Leptothrix cholodnii SP-6: one gene and its partner. Each later gene encodes a partner of the first gene's protein in a complex. Links are inferred from orthologs where the notes say so. Each region holds a gene or a part of one and is shown on either strand. Other genes may lie near its edges. The genes, in order: mfd and uvrA.

What was found.
Region 2: the proteins of mfd (region 1) and uvrA are in contact, whole or in part, in a crystal structure (PDB 4DFC), measured with the Escherichia coli proteins. The link is inferred for Leptothrix cholodnii SP-6 from one-to-one orthologs.

The regions. Positions count from the first base shown.
Region 1 is NC_010524.1:2,171,431-2,181,075, forward strand. Bases 1,971-5,960 are described here. They hold mfd (transcription-repair coupling factor), read left to right. Parts: upstream 1,971-2,292; coding sequence 2,293-5,760; downstream 5,761-5,960. Other genes in these bases: LCHO_RS10060 (hypothetical protein), read left to right, coding at 1,971-2,181; serB (phosphoserine phosphatase SerB), read left to right, coding at 5,854-5,960. Also shown: LCHO_RS10050 (NAD-dependent succinate-semialdehyde dehydrogenase), read left to right, coding at 1-500; LCHO_RS10055 (GGDEF domain-containing protein), read right to left, coding at 531-1,445; more of LCHO_RS10060, read left to right, coding at 1,759-1,970; more of serB, read left to right, coding at 5,961-6,561; LCHO_RS10075 (HDOD domain-containing protein), read right to left, coding at 6,595-7,461; ribonuclease E activity regulator RraA, read right to left, coding at 7,586-8,089; protein-disulfide reductase DsbD, read right to left, coding at 8,121-9,645. UniProt on the Escherichia coli protein: Couples transcription and DNA repair by recognizing RNA polymerase (RNAP) stalled at DNA lesions. Mediates ATP-dependent release of RNAP and its truncated transcript from the DNA, and recruitment of nucleotide excision repair machinery to the damaged site.
Region 2 is NC_010524.1:319,005-328,088, forward strand. Bases 1,676-5,104 are described here. They hold uvrA (excinuclease ABC subunit UvrA), read right to left. Parts: upstream 4,777-5,104; coding sequence 1,876-4,776; downstream 1,676-1,875. Other genes in these bases: LCHO_RS01500 (patatin-like phospholipase family protein), read left to right, coding at 1,676-1,821. Outside these bases: LCHO_RS01495 (polysaccharide biosynthesis protein), read left to right, coding at 1-848; more of LCHO_RS01500, read left to right, coding at 913-1,675. UniProt on the Escherichia coli protein: The UvrABC repair system catalyzes the recognition and processing of DNA lesions. UvrA is an ATPase and a DNA-binding protein. A damage recognition complex composed of 2 UvrA and 2 UvrB subunits scans DNA for abnormalities.

The DNA of each region.
Region 1 (9,645 bases):
TCGAGGCCGGTGTCAACCAGGGGCCGATGATCGACGCCCAGGCGCTGGCCAAGGTCGAATCCCACGTGGCCGATGCCGTCGCCAAGGGTGCCCGGGTGGTGGTGGGTGGCAGCCGAGGTGCTGGCGCGCTGGGCCAGCGTTTCTACACGCCGACGGTGCTGTCGGACGTGACCGCCGAGATGCTCTGCGCGCGCGAGGAAACCTTCGGCCCGGTGGCGCCGGTGATGCGTTTCAAGACCGAGGCCGAGGCGATCGCGCTGGCCAATGCCACCGAGTTCGGTCTGGCGGCTTATTTCTACAGCCGCGACATCGGCCGCATCTTCCGCGTCGGCGAGGCGATCGAGGCCGGCATGGTGGGCGTCAACACCGGGCTGATCTCGGTGGCCGAAGTGCCGTTCGGCGGCGTCAAGCAGTCGGGGCTCGGCCGCGAGGGCTCGCGGCACGGCATCGAGGATTACGTCGAGATGAAGTACCTGTGCCTGGGCGACATCCTGCGCTGAAGGCCGTGGCGACGACCGGGCGCCCGCGCCTCAGTCGTCGTTGGCTGCGCCGCCCGTGCCGCCCATCATGCCGGCGCGCAGCGTGCCCTTGGACTGCACCGCCGACGCATACGCCAGCCTGAGCAGTTCCTCGGCCTGGCGGCCGTGTTCGGGGTAGAGGCTGACACCGGTGCCGATGCCCAGCACGGCCTGCTGGCCGGTGACGACATAGGGCTCGCTCATGCTCTTGGCCAGCTTGGCGGCCACCCGCTCGCCATCCTGCGGCCGTTCCATGCTGGGCAGCACCGCCGCGAAGGCGTCGGCACCGACCACCGCCACCACGTCGCTCGAGCGCAGCCCCGCGCGCAGGCGCACCGCGGCCTTGCGCTTGAGCAACTGGGCGGCCTGCTCGCCGAGCCGGGCCTGCACCGCTTCCAGGCCGTCGAGCCGCAGCACCAGCAGGGCCATCGGCATCGGCTCGCGCTCGCGCAGTGCACACAGCTGATTGAGCAGCTCGACCAGCAGCGCGCGGTTGGGCAGGCCGGTGGACAGGTCGATCGACCAGGCCCGGCGGACCTCGAGGTCCTGTTGCTTGCGCTGTACCGCCAGCCAGATCGCGCGCCGCAGCCGCGCGCCTTGCGTGTCCTCGATCGCCAGCACGTCCTGCACGCCGATCTGGATCAGGCGGCGTGCCAGATCGCGATCCGGCGACGGCCAGGCGACGATCACCGCCGAAGCCGTCGCGGCCTGCGACAGCCCCTGCCACGACAGCAGCGCCTGGGCCTGCGTGCGCGTGCTGCAACCGATCACGATCGCCTGCGGCGCATGCACCTGCATGTAGAGCACCAGGGCGTCGAGGCTCTCGCAGGCGTCCCAGACGATGCCCTCGTCGCCCGCACCGTCCGGATTCAGGGCTCCGAGCCCCAGGTGGCAGGCGGTGATCGGGTTGGAACGTGAGTTGGACATGGCGGCGAACTGCAGGCTGCTAAATGAAATACAGGGCGCTGATATTACTGAAACCCTCCGGCGTTGGCGCTCGACAGATTCTGCGCAAACTGCATGCGCAGCGATCTTCGACCGATTTCCGGATATTGAAACTGACTTCGGCGCAATCCGGGGGGTGCGCGGGAAGGTGCGGCGCAAACACGAAGTGTGGCGCTCCCGCCTCATCCTTTAGGGGGAGGCGGATTTTCACGCACCTCACCTACGCTTTGAGGCAGTTCCAGCCCGAGGCCATGTCATGAAAATCTTGTTGCTCAGCGACCACAGCAGTCTGCACATGCTCCTCCAGCACGTGCTGCAAGGGCGCACCGCCGAGGCGCAGGTCTGGCGCACGCACGCCCTCGCCAGTGCGCTGCCCTATCTGCGGCAGGAGCCCGAGATCGAAGTCGTCATGCTCGACATCGCCCTGTGCGGCTGGTCGCGCCTGGCCACGCTGGTCAGCACGCTCAGGCCGTGCCTGGGCCACCGCAGGCTGGTCCTGCTGGTCGACGCGCTGCGCGACACCGCGCTGGTGCGGGCGCACGGAGTCACCGTCGACCTCTGCCTGTCCAAGGCGAGCGGGGTCACGGAGATGGTCGAGCGGCTGCTGCAGAGCAGCCGGCCGCCGCACATCGCGCCGATCTGCCTGGACTTGCACTTCGGCCCCACCGTCATCCATGCCCCGAAGGCATCGGCCGAGTTCACGCAGCTGGTCTGGTGAGCGGGCGCCGGCCCCCGCCTAGAATCCGCCGCGTCTGTTGAAGCCCGACGTCGCCCGGCAACCGCCCGGTGGCGTGGCGGCGTTTCAGCGGCTCAACCCCGAGCCCCGTCCATGCTGCTTCCGAACATCGCACCCGGCAAACGCTTTGCCGTTTCACGCCCGATCGGCTCCGCCGATGCGCTCTTGCTGGCCCGCTTCGCCCAGGCCCGGGTGGCCAGCCGGCAACTGCTGGCCGTGATCGTGGCCGAGCCCGCCGACGCCCAGCGGCTGCCCGACGAACTGGCTTTCTTTGCCCCTGAACTGCGCGTGGCGGTGTTCCCCGACTGGGAAACCCTGCCCTACGACAGCTTCAGCCCGCACCAGGACCTGATCTCCGAGCGCCTGGCCACGCTCTGGCGGGTGCGCTCGGGCGAGGTCGACGTGGTGCTGCTGCCCGCCACCACGGCGCTGACCCGGCTGGCGCCGCCGTCGTTCCTGGCCGGCTACACCTTCCATTTCAAGCAGAAGCAGAAACTCGATGACGCCGCGCTCAAGGCACAGCTGACGCTGGCGGGCTATCAGCACGTCAGCCAGGTGGTGTCGCCGGGCGAATACGCCGTGCGCGGCAGCCTGATCGACCTGTTCCCGATGGGCTCGCTGGTGCCCTACCGGGTCGACCTGTTCGACAACGAGGTCGATTCGATCCGCGTCTTCAACCCCGACAGCCAGCGCAGCCTCTACCCGGTGCCCGAGGTGCGGCTGCTGCCCGGGCGCGAGTTCCCGATGGACGACGCCGGGCGGCAGGCCTTCCGGGCCCGCTGGCGCGAAAAGATGGACGGCGACCCGAGCAAGGCGCGCATCTACAAGGACATGGCCTCGGGCATCGCCACCGCCGGCATCGAGTACTACCTGCCGCTGTTCTTCGAGCAGCCGGCCACCTTCTTCGACTACCTCGGCGACGCCGCCGCGCTGGTGCTGCACGGCGAGGTCGACGAGGCGCTGGCGCGTTTCTGGGGCGAAACCCGCGAGCGCCACAAGTTCCTGCGCCACGACCCCGAGCGGCCGGTGCTGCCGCCCGAGGACATCTACCTGCGCCAGGAAGAATTCTTCGCGCGGTGCAACCAGCACGCCCAGCTGTCGATCCGCGGCAACGACCCCGTCGAATGGGCCCGGCCGCTGCCCGACCTGAGCGTGATCCGCGGCGGCACCGATCCGCTGCAGCGCCTGGAGCAGCAGCTCGAGAAGATCCGCAGCCAGAAGAACCGGCTGCTGATCGTGGCCGAAAGCGCCGGCCGGCGCGAGAGCCTGCTCGAACTGCTGCGCGACCACCGGCTGGAGCCGCCGCCGATCGACGGCCTGTCGGCCTTCATCGCCAGCGACCACCCGTACGCGATCGCCACCGCGCCGCTGGCCGCCGGTTTCTTCTGGACCGACGCGACGGCCGACTTCGGCATCCAGTTCGTCACCGAAACCGAACTCTTCGACGCCACGCCCACCGCACGCCGGCGCCGCAAGCAGGAGCAGACCAGCGACGTCGAGGCGCTGATCAAGGACCTGTCGGAGCTGAAGGTCGGCGACCCGGTGGTGCACGCCAACCACGGCATCGGCCGCTACCAGGGGCTGGTCAGCATCGACCTGGGCGAGGGGCCGACCGAGTTCCTGTTCCTCGAATACGCCGACCAGGCCACGCTCTACGTGCCGGTGTCGCAGCTGCAGCTGATCAGCCGCTACACCGGCGTCAGCGCCGAAGAGGCGCCGCTGCACAAGCTCGGTTCCGGCCAGTGGGAAAAGGCCAAGCGCAAGGCGGCCGAGCAGGTGCGCGACGCCGCCGCCGAGCTGCTGAATCTGTACGCGCGCCGCGCTTCGCGCGAAGGGTTTGCATTCCGTTTCTCGCCGCAGGATTACGAGGCGTTTGCGGCCAGCTTCGGCTTCGAGGAAACCGCCGACCAGAACGCCGCGATCCACGCCGTCATCCAGGACATGATCAGCCCCAGACCGATGGATCGGCTGGTCTGCGGCGACGTCGGTTTCGGCAAGACCGAGGTGGCCTTGCGCGCCGCCTTCGTGGCGGTCACCGGCGGCAAGCAGGTGGCGCTGCTCGCGCCGACCACGCTGCTGGCCGAGCAGCACTACCAGACGCTGGCCGACCGCTTCGCGCAGTGGCCGGTCAAGGTGGCCGAGATCAGCCGCTTCCGCTCGACCAAGGAGGTCAAGGCCACGCTCGACGGCCTGGCCGCCGGCACGGTCGACATCGTGGTGGGCACGCACAAGCTGCTGAGCCCGGACTCGAAGTTCAAGAACCTGGGCCTCCTGATCATCGACGAGGAACACCGTTTCGGCGTGCGCCACAAGGAGCAGATGAAGGCGCTGCGCGCCGAGGTCGACGTGCTCACGCTCACCGCCACGCCGATCCCGCGCACGCTGGGCATGGCGCTCGAAGGGCTGCGAGATCTGAGCGTGATCGCCACCGCGCCGCAGCGGCGCCTCGCGATCAAGACCTTCGTGCGCAACGAGACCGGCGGCACGATCCGCGAGGCCGTGATGCGCGAGTTGAAGCGCGGCGGCCAGGTCTACTTCCTGCACAACGAGGTCGACACGATCGAGAACCGGCGCCAGAAGCTCGAGGAAATGCTGCCCGAGGCGCGCATCGCGGTCGCCCACGGCCAGATGCCCGAGCGCGAGCTCGAGCGCGTGATGCGCGACTTCGTGGCCCAGCGCCACAACGTGCTGCTGTGCTCGACCATCATCGAGACCGGCATCGACGTGCCGAGCGCCAACACCATCGTCATCAGCCGCGCCGACAAGTTCGGCCTGGCGCAGCTGCACCAGCTGCGCGGGCGCGTCGGTCGCAGCCACCACCAGGCCTACGCCTACCTGCTGGTGCCCGACACCGAGGGCCTGACCAAGCAGGCGCAGCAGCGCCTGGACGCCATCCAGGCGATGGAGGAACTGGGTTCGGGCTTCTACCTGGCGATGCACGACCTGGAGATCCGCGGCGCCGGCGAGGTGCTGGGCGACAACCAGAGCGGCAACATGATGGAGGTCGGCTTCCAGCTCTACAACGAGATGCTGGCCGAGGCGGTGCGGGCGATGAAGGCCGGCGAGGAGCCCGACCTGCTGTCACCCACCGGCTTCTTCGGCGCCGCCACCGAGGTCAACCTGCACGCCCCCGCGCTGCTGCCCGACAGCTACTGCGGCGACGTGCACGTGCGCCTGAACCTCTACAAGCGCCTGGCCACGGTCGACAGGCTCGACAAGATCGACAGCCTGCTCGAGGAGATCGTCGACCGCTTCGGCAAGCTGCCCGCCCAGGGCCAGACGCTGTTCGACCTGCACCGCCTGCGGGTGCAGGCGCGGCCCTACGGCGTGGTCAAGATCGACGCGGGCCCGGCGGTGATGAACATCCATTTCAAGCCGAACCCGCCGATCGATCCGATGCGCATCATCGAGCTGGTGCAGAAGAACCGCAACGTCAAGCTCGCCGGCAACGACAAGCTGCGCATCGACCGGGCCTACCCCGACGCCAAGGACCGGGCGCAGTACGTGCGCGACGTGCTGCGCGCACTCGGCCAGCCGCAGGCCAAGGCGGCCGCCACCTGAATGCACAGGGCCGCGTGCCCGCCGGCGGCACGGCATCGTTAGCATTGCCGCCTTTCCATTCACGCACACGACCGGCTCGGCCGGCCCCTGCAGATGCCTCAAGAATTTGCCTCCGGCCTGGTGATCCAGGGTTTCACGCCGCCCCTGGCGCTGGCGAACTTCCGCCTGATCGCCTTCGACATGGATTCGACGCTGATCAACATCGAATGCGTTGACGAGATCGCCGACGCCGCCGGCCGCAAGGCCGAGGTGTCGGCCATCACCGAGGCCGCCATGCGCGGCGAGATCGCCGACTACAAGGAAAGCCTGCGCCAGCGCGTGGCGCTGCTGGCCGGCGTGCCGGTGGCGGCGCTCGAGCAGGTGTTCAGCCAGCGCCTGCAGCTCAACCCCGGCGCCGAGGCCCTGGTGCGCGCCTGCCAGGCCGCGGGCCTGAAGACGCTGCTGGTGTCGGGCGGCTTCACCTTCTTCACCGACCGGGTGCGCGATCGCCTCGGCCTCGACTTCACGCGCAGCAACGTGCTCGAAGTGGCCGACGGCCAGCTGACCGGGCGCATGGTCGACCAGCCTTGGGGCGACATCTGCGACGGCGACGAGAAGCGCCGCATGCTGCTGGCCACTTGCGCCGATCTGGGCATCGAGCCGAGCCGGGCGATCGCGATGGGCGACGGCGCCAACGACCTGCCGATGATGGCGGTGGCCGGCCTGTCGGTGGCCTATCACGCCAAGCCGCGGGTGCGCGAGCAGGCGATGGTGGCAATCAACGAGGGTGGGCTCGACCGCCTGCTCGAACTGCTGGCCTGAGTTCGTTGCGGTGCCGCGATGGCGGCGCCGGGTTCAGAAATCCAGTTCGAGCAGGGTCTGCAGTTCGTCGCACCAGACGTCGAACTCACGCGCGTTGACGCCCAGTGCCAGCAGCGCCTGGGCGCCGCCGCGCTCCCACTCGCCGTGCCGGTTGCGGCCTTGCTGGCGCTGCAGGAAGCGCTCGGCCAGCAGCGCCAGCGCGATCAGGTGGCGCAGCCGCGGGGTCGCGGGGTTGGCGAAGACGCGGTAGTCGTGGTGCAGGCGCACCGCCTCGACGATCTCGGCGCTGACGCCCCAGCTGTGCGCCAGCGCCGCGCCGACCACCGCGTGATCGGTGCCGTGCCGGGCGTTCTCGACCTCGGTGAACGGGCGCCGGCCGAGGTTGGCCTCGGCCAGCGTGACGCGGTAGCTGGGCTGCTCGAAACGCTGGATCAGCACCGCGATGCCGACGTCGCAGAACAACCCGAAGGTGTGCGCCACGTCGGGCTCGATCACGCCGTGCTGGCGCGCCAGCCAGCTCATCGCCAGGCTGCGGCGATGCGCCACGTCCCAGAACCGCTCCAGGCTCGGGCCGCGCACCGGCAGCACCTTGCGCAGCACCAGCGCGCTGAGGATGGCGATGCAGCGCTGATTGCCCAATTGCTCGAACGCCCGGCGCAGCGTGCCGGCGGCGCGAGGCACGCCGGGCCAGCGCGCGTTGGCCACCTTCAGCAGCGCGGCGGCCACCGCCACGTCGTAGGAGGCCAGCTGCACCAGCATGTCCTGGCGCGGCTCGTCGCGCAGCAGTTCGGTGTGCAGGCGCTCGAGCAGCTGCGGTCGCGGCGGGATGCCGATGTCGCGCACCAGCGTGGCGAGTTGTCCGGTGTCGACCGGCGGGACGGCAAGTTCAGGCAGTGACATGTCACGGATCCACGACGTGCGGGCCGCTCGGGGCGAGCTGACGGCCTCACCCCTTCGTTTCGGCGCGGCGTCGTCGAAATTGAGGGGCAAACCGTGATCCGATGTGAGCCGGTCCGGTCGGTGGTCAGTCGGGCTGGCTCATGACGACGATGCCGTCGGCGTCGGCGGCCAGCCAGTCGCCCGGGCGCACCCAGACGCCCTGGATCTGCACGGCGACGTCGGTCTGGCCGACGCCTCGCCGGTCGGTCGGCAGCGGCATCGCAGCCAGCGCGCGGATGCCGACCTCGCTGACCGCCAGCTCGGCGACATCGCGCACGCAGCCGTCGATCACCAGGCCGGCCCAGCCGTTGCGCGCCGCGGCGGCGCCCAGGTTGCCACCGAGCAGGGCGCGGCGCAGCGAGCCGCCGCCGTCGACCACCAGCACGCGGCCCAGGCCCGGCGACTCGACGGCGGCCTTGAAGTGGCTGTTGTCCTCGTGGCACTTGACCGTCACCACCCGGCCGCTGAAGGCGCTGCGCGCGCCGAAGTCTCGGAACACCGGCGGCAGCACGCGGAAGTCACCGTCGCTGTCGTTCTTGTGGGCATCGCAGAGGTCGCAGGTGGCTGGGGACGAGATGGCGGAGTTCATCGGCGGAAGGGTGAGTGTTCGAGGAAGAGGGTCACAGGCCGGCGGTCTGCAGGCTGCGCAGGAACTGCTCGGCGTTCTGGTAGCCGATCACGCGCGCTCCGGCCTGCTCGCGCCCTTGCGGGTCGAAGAAGATGATGCCGGGCGGGCCGAACAGCTGGAAGCGCTTGAGCAGGGCGCGGTCGTCGGCGTCGTTGGCGGTCACGTCAGCCTGCACCAGCACCGCGCCGGCCAGCTTGGCCTGGACCTGCGGGTCACGGAAGGTGAACTGCTCGAACTCCTTGCACGAGACGCACCAGTCGGCATAGAAGTCGAGCATCACCGGCTTGCCGGCGGTGAGCAGCAGGGCGTCGAGTTCGGCCACCGACTTGACGCGCTGGAAATGCACCTCGCCCGCCTGGGTCGGCGAAGACCGACCGCTGCCGTCGGCCAGCACGGCGCCCCGCGCGTCGGTGCTGACCGAGCTGACGAGGTGCGAGAGCGGCTGCAGCAGCGAACGCCCGCCCGAGAGCATGCCCAGCCATTGCGCCGCGCCGCCGATGGCCAGCACCAGCGCCAGCCCCTTGCCCAGGTGGGCCGACCGGCGGGCCGTCGGCGCCAGCGGCTCGAGCAGCCCGAGGTAGGACGCGCTCACCAGCATCAGGCTGCCCCAGGCGGCCATCATGAGCCAGACCGGCAGCACCGGCGTGACCATCCACAGCGCCACCGCGATCAGCAGCACGCCGAAGAAGCGCTTGACCGACTCCATCCACGCCCCCGAGTGCGGCAGCAGCGACCCGGCCGACACGCCCACCAGCAGCAGCGGCAGGCTCATGCCGCAGGCCATCGCGAACAGCGCCACGGCGCCCAGCAGCACGTCGCGGGTCTGGCTGATGTAGACCAGCGCGCCGGCCAGCGGCGCGGCCACGCACGGCCCGACGATCAGGGCGGAGATCCCGCCCATCGCGAACACGCCCAGGTGCTGGCCGCCCTGGAAGCCGCTCGAGACCTGGGCCAGCCGGCTTTGCAGCGCGTGCGGCAGCGCCAGCTCGTAGTAGCCGAACATCGACAGCGACAGCCCCACCAGCAGCAGCGCGAAGGCGCCCAGCACCCAGGGGTTCTGCAGCGCGGCGGCCAGTCCCTCGCCGGCCAAGCCGGCGGCCACGCCGAACAGCGTGTAGACCAGCGCCATGCCGAGCGAGTAGCTGACCGACAGCCCGAGCCCGCGCCAGCGCGACACCGGCCCGCCCTGGCCGACGATGATCGACGACAGGATCGGCACCATCGGCAGCACGCAGGGCGTGAACGACAGCAGCACGCCGGCGAGCAGGAACACGCCCGCGATCGTCCAGAGGCTGCCCGATTGCAGCGCCGCGGTGGCGCTGTCGGGCGACGCTGCGGCCGGGCGGGTGGCAACACGCTGGGCGGTGATCGTCAGCAGTTCGGAGGGGGCCGGCTGCCAGGCCAGGCCGGCCTCTTCGGCCATCAACTCGACCTGGCGGACGGCGCCACCATCGATCTGCACCTTCAGCACCTGCTGGCGCGGCGGGTAGCACAGGCCCGCATCGGCGCAGCCCTGG
Region 2 (9,084 bases), 1.9 Mb from region 1 along the record:
TCCCGCTGGTGCGGCTGGTGGGCGACGTGCGCGACCCGGAGCACCTGCGCGCCACCTTCACACGCGTGCGCCCGCAGGTGGTGTTCCACGCCGCGGCCTACAAGCACGTGCCGCTGATGGAGGAGGACAACGCCTTCGCCGCCTTGCGCAACAACACGCTCGGCACCTGGCGCGCAGCCAGCGCGGCGGCCGAGGCGGGCGCCGAACGTTTCGTGCTGATCTCGACCGACAAGGCCGTCAACCCGACCAACGTGATGGGCGCGAGCAAACGCGCGGCCGAGATGGTGATCGCCAAGCTCGCGGCCGAGGTGCTGGCGCGCGGCGGGCGCACGCGTTTCATGGCGGTGCGTTTTGGCAATGTGCTGGGTTCGTCGGGCAGCGTGATCCCGAAGTTCAAGGAGCAGATCGCCCGCGGCGGGCCGGTGACGGTGACACACCCCGACATCACGCGCTTCTTCATGACCATCCCCGAGGCTGCGCGACTGGTGGTGCAGGCCGCGGCGATCGGCGAGGGCGGTCAGGTGTTCGTGCTCGACATGGGCGAGCCGGTGCGCATCGTCGACCTGGCGCGCGACCTGATCCGCATGAGCGGCCATTCGGCCGACGAGATCCCGATCACCTTCAGCGGCCTGCGCCCGGGCGAAAAGCTCTACGAAGAACTGCTGGCCGACGCCGACGCGACGCTTGCGACGCGCTTCGAGCGCCTGCGCATCGCCCGCCTCGACGACCGCGGCCACGACGTGCAGGCATTGCTCGACTGGGCCGCCGAGCGCAGCAGCGCGCCCGACGACGAAGTGCGCGAACGGCTGGCGCGGCTGGTGTCGGAATACCGCCGCGCCGGGCATTGAAAACGGGGAATTCGCTTCCGGCCCGACAATCCGGCCGGTTCCAATCCTCGGGTTTCTTGACGTGATGCATCGCCGCTCCCTGTTGTCCCTCGCCGCTGTCGCCTTGTTGTTGACCGCCTGTGCCTCGGCGCCGCCGGTGGCCGTCAAGCCGCCGCCGTTGCCGCGCATCGGCCTGGCGCTGGGCGGTGGTGCCGCCAAAGGCTTCGCCCATGTCGGCGTGATCAAGGTGCTGGAAGCCGCCGGGCTGACGCCCACCGTGGTGGCCGGCACCAGCGCCGGCAGCGTGGTCGGGGCGCTCTACGCCTCGGGCTTGAGCGGTTTTGCGCTGCAGGAGCAGTCGTTTGCGCTCGACGAGGAGCGCATCAAGGACCTGACGCTGTTCGGCGTCGGCGGCGTGATCAAGGGCGACAAGCTGCAGGCCTATGTCAACGAGCTGATCAAGAACAAGCCGCTGGAGCAGATGAGCAAGCCGTTCGCGGCGGTGGCCACCGACCTCGACAGCGGCGAGCGGGTGATCTTCACGCGTGGGAACACCGGCCAGGCGGTCCGCGCCTCGTGCAGTGTGCCGGGGGTGTTCCAGCCGGCGCTGATCGGCGGCAAGCGTTATGTCGACGGTGGCCTGGTCAGCCCGGTGCCGGTGGACGCGGCGCGCCAGCTCGGCGCCGACATCGTCATCGCGGTCGACATCTCGTCGAAGGCGCGCGACGGCAAGGCGGCCGGCATGCTCAGCAACCTGAACCAGACCATCACGATCATGGGCCAGAAGCTCGGCGAGCAGGAGATGACACGCGCCGAGGTGGTGATCCGCCCGCGTGTGGGCCAGATCGGCGCGACCGATCTCGACCAGAAACACGTGGCGGTGCTCGAAGGCGAAAAGGCCGCCCAGGCCGCGCTGCCGCAGATCCGCGCAGCGATCGAGCGCTGGCAGCAGGCCCAGCTGGCGCGGGACGCGGCCACGGCCGTCAGGCGCTGAGGTCGCGCTCGCGGCGTGCGGGGTTGGCGCCGAGCGACCCGCCCGGCGCCGCGTTCATCGCGCCAGCAGCGGCTTGAGGAAGCGCCCGGTGTGGCTCTCGGCGCACTCGGCGATCTCTTCGGGCGTGCCGGCGATCAGCAGCCGCCCGCCGCCCGAGCCGCCTTCAGGGCCCATGTCGAGCAGCCAGTCGGCGGTCTTGATGACGTCGAGGTTGTGCTCGATCACGACGATGGTGTTGCCGGCGTCGCGCAGCTGGTGCAGCACTTTCAGCAGCAGGCCGATGTCGTGGAAGTGCAGGCCGGTGGTCGGCTCGTCCAATATGTAGAGCGTGCGGCCGGTGTCGCGCTTGGACAGCTCCAGCGCCAGCTTGACGCGCTGCGCCTCGCCGCCCGACAGCGTGGTCGCCGCCTGGCCGAGCTTGATGTAGCCCAGTCCGACGTCGAGCAGCGTCTGCAGCTTGCGCGCGATGCTGGGCACGGCGTTGAAGTAGGCGTGTGCGTCCTCGACCGTCAGCTCCAGCACCTGGGTGATGTTCTTGCCCTTGTAGAGCACCTCCAGCGTTTCGCGGTTGTAGCGCTTGCCGTGGCAGACGTCGCAGGCGACGTAGACGTCGGGCAGGAAGTGCATCTCGACCTTCAGCACACCGTCGCCCTGGCAGGACTCGCAGCGCCCGCCGGCGACATTGAAGCTGAAGCGCCCCGGCCCGTAGCCACGTTCGCGCGCCATCGGCACCTCGGCGAACATCTCGCGGATCGGCGTGAACAGGCCGGTGTAGGTGGCCGGATTGCTGCGCGGCGTGCGGCCGATCGGGCTCTGGTCGACGTTGATGACCTTGTCGAAGGCGTCCAGGCCTTCGATCTCGTCGTGCGGCGCCGGCTCGAGGTGGCTCTGGTAGAGCTTGCGTGCCACCGCGGCGTAGAGCGTGTCGTTGACCAGCGTGCTCTTGCCCGAGCCCGACACGCCGGTCACGCAGGTGAACAGGCCGACCGGGATCTCGGCCGTCACGCCGCGCAGGTTGTTGCCGTGGGCGTTGACGATGCGCAGCACGCGCGGATCTTTCTGGTCCGACAGCTTGTTGCGGCGCTGGGGGATGGCGATCTTGAGTACCTGGCCGAGGTAGCGACCGGTCAGCGAGTTGGGGTCGGCCGCCACGTGTTCGGGCGTGCCTTGCGACATCACCTGCCCGCCGTGTACGCCGGCACCCGGGCCCATGTCGATGACGTGGTCGGCGGCGCGGATCATGTCCTCGTCGTGTTCGACCACCAGCACGCTGTTGCCGAGATCACGCAGGTGCTTGAGGGTGCCGATCAGGCGATCGTTGTCGCGCTGGTGCAGGCCGATGCTGGGTTCGTCGAGCACGTACATCACGCCCGACAGGCCCGAACCGATCTGGCTGGCCAGGCGGATGCGCTGGGCTTCGCCGCCCGACAGGGTGTCTGCGCTGCGGTCGAGGCTCAGGTAATTGAGGCCGACGTCGTTGAGGAAACGCAGCCGCGCGCGGATCTCGCGCACCACCTTGTCGGCGATCTCGGCCTTGGCGCCCTTGAGGTGCAGGGTCTCGAAGTAGGCCAGGCAGTCGGCCAGCGTGGCGTGTTCGACCTGGTAGATCGCCAGCGGCTTGCGGCCGAGCGCGTCGTCCTGGTCGTCGACCAGCAGGACGTGGCGGGCCTCGCGTCGCAGCCGGGCGCCGTCGCAGTCGGGGCAGTGCTTGACGCTCTGGTAGCGCGTCAGGTCTTCGCGCACGGCGGGGGAATCGGTCTCGCGGAAGCGCCGTTCCAGGCTCGGCAGGATGCCTTCGAAGGGATGCTTGCGCTTGACGCTGCGTTTCTTGCCGCCTGCGCCTTCGGCTTCATACGTGAAGGCGATCTCCTCCTCGCCCGAGCCACGCAGCAGCACCTGCCGGTGTTCGGGGGCGAGTTCTTCGAAGGCGGTGTCGAGGTCGAAGTCGTAGTGCGCGGCCACGCTCTCGAGCAGCGAGAACGTGTACGAGTTGCGGCGGTCCCAGCCCTTGACGGCGCCGCTGGCCAGGCTGAGCGACGGGAAGGCGACCACGCGCTCGGGGTCGAACACGGTGACCATGCCGAGGCCGTCGCAGCTGGGGCAGGCGCCGACCGGCGAGTTGAACGAGAACAAGCGCGGTTCCAGTTCGGACAGCGAGTAGCTGCACACCGGGCAGGCGAACTTGCTGGAGTAGAGGTGTTCCCTGCCCGTGTCCATCTCGAGCGCGATGGCGCGGCCTTCGGCGATGCGCAGCGCGGCTTCGAAGCTCTCGGCCAGGCGCTGGGTGACGTCGGCGCGGCTCTTGAGGCGGTCGATGACGACGTCGATGTCGTGTTTCTCGGCTTTCTTGAGCTTGGGCAGGTCGGCGGCCTCGACCACCTGGCCGTCGACCCGGAAGCGCACGTAGCCTTGCGCCTGCATGCTCTCGAACAGTTCGACGAACTCGCCCTTGCGATCACGCACCACGGGTGCCAGCACCATCAGTCGGGTTTCGGCAGGCATGGCCAGCACGGCGTCGACCATCTGGCTGACGCTCTGAGCTTCGAGCGGCTGGCCGTGGTCGGGGCAATGCGGCGTGCCGGCGCGGGCGTAGAGCAGACGCAGGTAGTCGTGGATCTCGGTGATCGTGCCGACGGTCGAGCGCGGGTTGTGGCTGGTGGCCTTCTGCTCGATCGAGATCGCCGGGCTCAGGCCCTCGATCACGTCGACATCGGGTTTGTCCATCAGTTGCAGGAACTGCCGCGCGTAGGCCGACAGGCTTTCCACGTAGCGGCGTTGGCCCTCCGCATAGAGGGTGTCGAACGCCAGGCTGGACTTGCCCGAGCCGGACAGTCCGGTGATCACGACCAGCGCATGCTTGGGCAGGTCGAGGTCGATGTTCTTGAGGTTGTGGGTGCGGGCACCACGCACGCTGATCTTCGGGTGCGGATGCACGGTGGAAACACCGGTAGACATGAGGATGCAATCTGTCGAGGCCAAGCGGACGATCATAACGACGGGGTTGACGTCATCGGACGTGCACATTGGCTCGAGACTGCCGTGGGTGCCCCGTCGCGCTGGATGCCAATCAGGCGTTCAGCATTGCGGCGCGGCATCGAGTGGTCGCCCGTCGGCTGACGAGGAGTGCTCTATCAACACTCTCTATTTATATAGGCAGGAGGGGGCGGATCCGCTGCCGACGGGGTGGTGCGGATCGCTGTGCTCATGGGCTCTCAAAGAATTTCTCCCCAGCCACTTGCGCGCCGATGAAGTTCCGGTGCATAATTGCGGTCTTCGCTGCTCACCACCTAGTTGGCTTGCAGCAAGACCGGCGGCGATGCCAAAATGATTCAGGTTCTGACCTGCGTCGTGTTGGCGATCAAACAGTCGGTTGGTGATGTTAAAAACTTCTTCGAAAGTTGTTGACGAAACCAAAAAGACGGTTGATAATCTCGCCTCTGCGCTGTTTGCAACAAGTTGCTGACAGCAAGCGCAAGAAGTGGTCTGCAAAGACGGCGGCTTGCGATGTTCTTTAAAAATATACAGCCGATAAGCGTGGGCGTTTGAAGGCGAGTGCCAAGGGTTCTGTAGGCAACTGCGGGCTCGAGGTCTTATGGACTTTAAACGCTCATGGATAGAGAAGTGAAGTTCACTTCGATTCCTTAGAGCAAATCAAGATCGAACTGAAGAGTTTGATCCTGGCTCAGATTGAACGCTGGCGGCATGCCTTACACATGCAAGTCGAACGGTAGAGGAGCAATCCTCGAGAGTGGCGAACGGGTGAGTAATGTATCGGAACGTGCCCAGTAGTGGGGGATAGCCCGGCGAAAGCCGGATTAATACCGCATGAGACCTGAGGGTGAAAGCGGGGGACTCGCAAGAGCCTCGCGCTACTGGAGCGGCCGATATCAGATTAGGTAGTTGGTGGGGTAAAAGCCTACCAAGCCTGCGATCTGTAGCTGGTCTGAGAGGACGACCAGCCACACTGGGACTGAGACACGGCCCAGACTCCTACGGGAGGCAGCAGTGGGGAATTTTGGACAATGGGCGAAAGCCTGATCCAGCCATGCCGCGTGCGGGAAGAAGGCCTTCGGGTTGTAAACCGCTTTTGTCAGGGAAGAAATCCTTTGAGTTAATACCTCGGAGGGATGACGGTACCTGAAGAATAAGCACCGGCTAACTACGTGCCAGCAGCCGCGGTAATACGTAGGGTGCAAGCGTTAATCGGAATTACTGGGCGTAAAGCGTGCGCAGGCGGTTGTGTAAGACAGATGTGAAATCCCCGGGCTCAACCTGGGAACTGCATTTGTGACTGCACAGCTAGAGTACGGTAGAGGGGGATGGAATTCCGCGTGTAGCAGTGAAATGCGTAGATATGCGGAGGAACACCGATGGCGAAGGCAATCCCCTGGACCTGTACTGACGCTCATGCACGAAAGCGTGGGGAGCAAACAGGATTAGATACCCTGGTAGTCCACGCCCTAAACGATGTCAACTGGTTGTTGGGAGGGTTTCTTCTCAGTAACGAAGCTAACGCGTGAAGTTGACCGCCTGGGGAGTACGGCCGCAAGGTTGAAACTCAAAGGAATTGACGGGGACCCGCACAAGCGGTGGATGATGTGGTTTAATTCGATGCAACGCGAAAAACCTTACCTACCCTTGACATGTCAAGAATCTTGCAGAGATGTGGGAGTGCTCGAAAGAGAACTTGAACACAGGTGCTGCATGGCCGTCGTCAGCTCGTGTCGTGAGATGTTGGGTTAAGTCCCGCAACGAGCGCAACCCTTGTCATTAGTTGCTACGAAAGGGCACTCTAATGAGACTGCCGGTGACAAACCGGAGGAAGGTGGGGATGACGTCAGGTCCTCATGGCCCTTATGGGTAGGGCTACACACGTCATACAATGGCCGGTACAGAGGGCTGCCAACCCGCGAGGGGGAGCCAATCCCAGAAAACCGGTCGTAGTCCGGATCGCAGTCTGCAACTCGACTGCGTGAAGTCGGAATCGCTAGTAATCGCGGATCAGCTTGCCGCGGTGAATACGTTCCCGGGTCTTGTACACACCGCCCGTCACACCATGGGAGCGGGTTCTGCCAGAAGTAGTTAGCCTAACCGCAAGGAGGGCGATTACCACGGCAGGGTTCGTGACTGGGGTGAAGTCGTAACAAGGTAGCCGTATCGGAAGGTGCGGCTGGATCACCTCCTTTCTGGAAACAAGCATTCAAATTCTTGCGCCCACACTTATCGGCTGTACAAACGACAGTGACAGAACAGAATTGGGGTCTGTAGCTCAGTCGGTTAGAGCACCGTCTTGATAAGGCGGGGGTCGTTGGTTCGAATCCAACCAGACCCACCACCAATCAGACACGGGGGATTAGCTCAGCTGGGAGAGCACCTGCTTTGCAAGCAGGGGGTCGTCGGTTCGATCCCGTCATCCTCCACCATCCATTCTGTTCTTGCTGTTCGATGCAAACCAAAGTCTCGCGATTGTCGGTCGTGATTTTGGTTTGCCATCGAAAGTTGGCTGTTGTTCTTTAAAAATTCGTAGAGTCGAATCAGATTCACTGGCGGAAAGCGTTCAGCGTGTAAAGTGCTGGGCGCACCGTGCCGTCAGTGATAATTGATTGCGTCACCAGACATCAATACCGTGGAGCAATCTGCGGGAGTTGAAAGTACGGCGAAAACGTAAATACTCAAAATTTGGTCCTGGCCTAGTCCGCTGGGATCGAATCATTCCTTGACGATGTCTGCGAGAGTGGATGTCAAAGTTATAGGGTCAAGTGAATAAGTGCATGTGGTGGATGCCTTGGCGATTACAGGCGATGAAGGACGTGATAGCCTGCGAAAAGCTTCGGGGAGCTGGCAAATTAGCTTTGATCCGGAGATATCCGAATGGGGAAACCCACCCGCAAGGGTATCGCATGCTCAATACATAGGCATGCGAGGCGAACCCGGCGAACTGAAACATCTCAGTAGCTGGAGGAAAAGACATCAACCGAGATTCCGAGAGTAGTGGCGAGCGAAATCGGAAGAGCCTGCACGTTTTAGCAGTCGACTTATCAGAACGGAATGGAAAGTCCGGCCACAGCGGGTGATAGCCCCGTATGGAAAAAGTTGACTGTGGAACTGGGCGTGCGACAAGTAGGGCGGGACACGTGAAATCCTGTCTGAAGATGGGGGGACCATCCTCCAAGGCTAAATACTCGTAATCGACCGATAGTGAACAAGTACCGTGAGGGAAAGGCGAAAAGAACCCCGGGAGGGGAGTGAAATAGATCCTGAAACCGCATGCATACAAAAAGTAGGAGCCTCGCAAGGGGTGACTGCGTACCTTTTGTATAATGGGTCAGCGACTTACATTCAGTGGCAAGCTTAACCGTGTAGGGAAGGCGTAGGGAAACCGAGTCCGAATAGGGCGATTGAGTCGCTGGGTGTAGACCCGAAACCAAGTGATCTATCCATGGCCAGGATGAAGGTGCGGTAACACGCACTGGAGGTCCGAACCGACTAGTGTTGCAAAACTAGCGGATGAGCTGTGGATAGGGGTGAAAGGCTAAACAAACTTGGAAATAGCTGGTTCTCTCCGAAAACTATTTAGGTAGTGCCTCAAGTATTACCGTCGGGGGTAGAGCACTGTTATGGCTAGGGGGTCATGGCGACTTACCAAACCATTGCAAACTCCGAATACCGACGAGTACAGCTTGGGAGACAGAGCACCGGGTGCTAACGTCCGGACTCAAGAGGGAAACAACCCAGACCGCCAGCTAAGGTCCCTAAGATTGGCTAAGTGGGAAACGAAGTGGGAAGGCTAAAACAGTCAGGATGTTGGCTTAGAAGCAGCCATCATTTAAAGAAAGCGTAATAGCTCACTGATCGAGTCGTCCTGCGCGGAAGATGTAACGGGGCTCAAGCCAGTCACCGAAGCTGCGGATTTGCAATTTATTGCAGATGGTAGGAGAGCGTTCTGTAAGCCTGTGAAGGGAGCTTGTGAAGGCTGCTGGAGGTATCAGAAGTGCGAATGCTGACATGAGTAGCGTTAAAGGGGGTGAAAAGCCCCCTCGCCGTAAGCGCAAGGTTTCCTACGCAACGTTCATCGGCGTAGGGTGAGTCGGCCCCTAAGGCGAGGCAGAGATGCGTAGCTGATGGGAAACAGGTCAATATTCCTGTACCGATGTGTAGTGCGATGTGGGGACGGAGAAGGTTAGCTCAGCCAACTGTTGGATATGTTGGTTCAAGCCTGTAGTCATGGCCCTTAGGCAAATCCGGGGGTCTTAGATGAGGGGT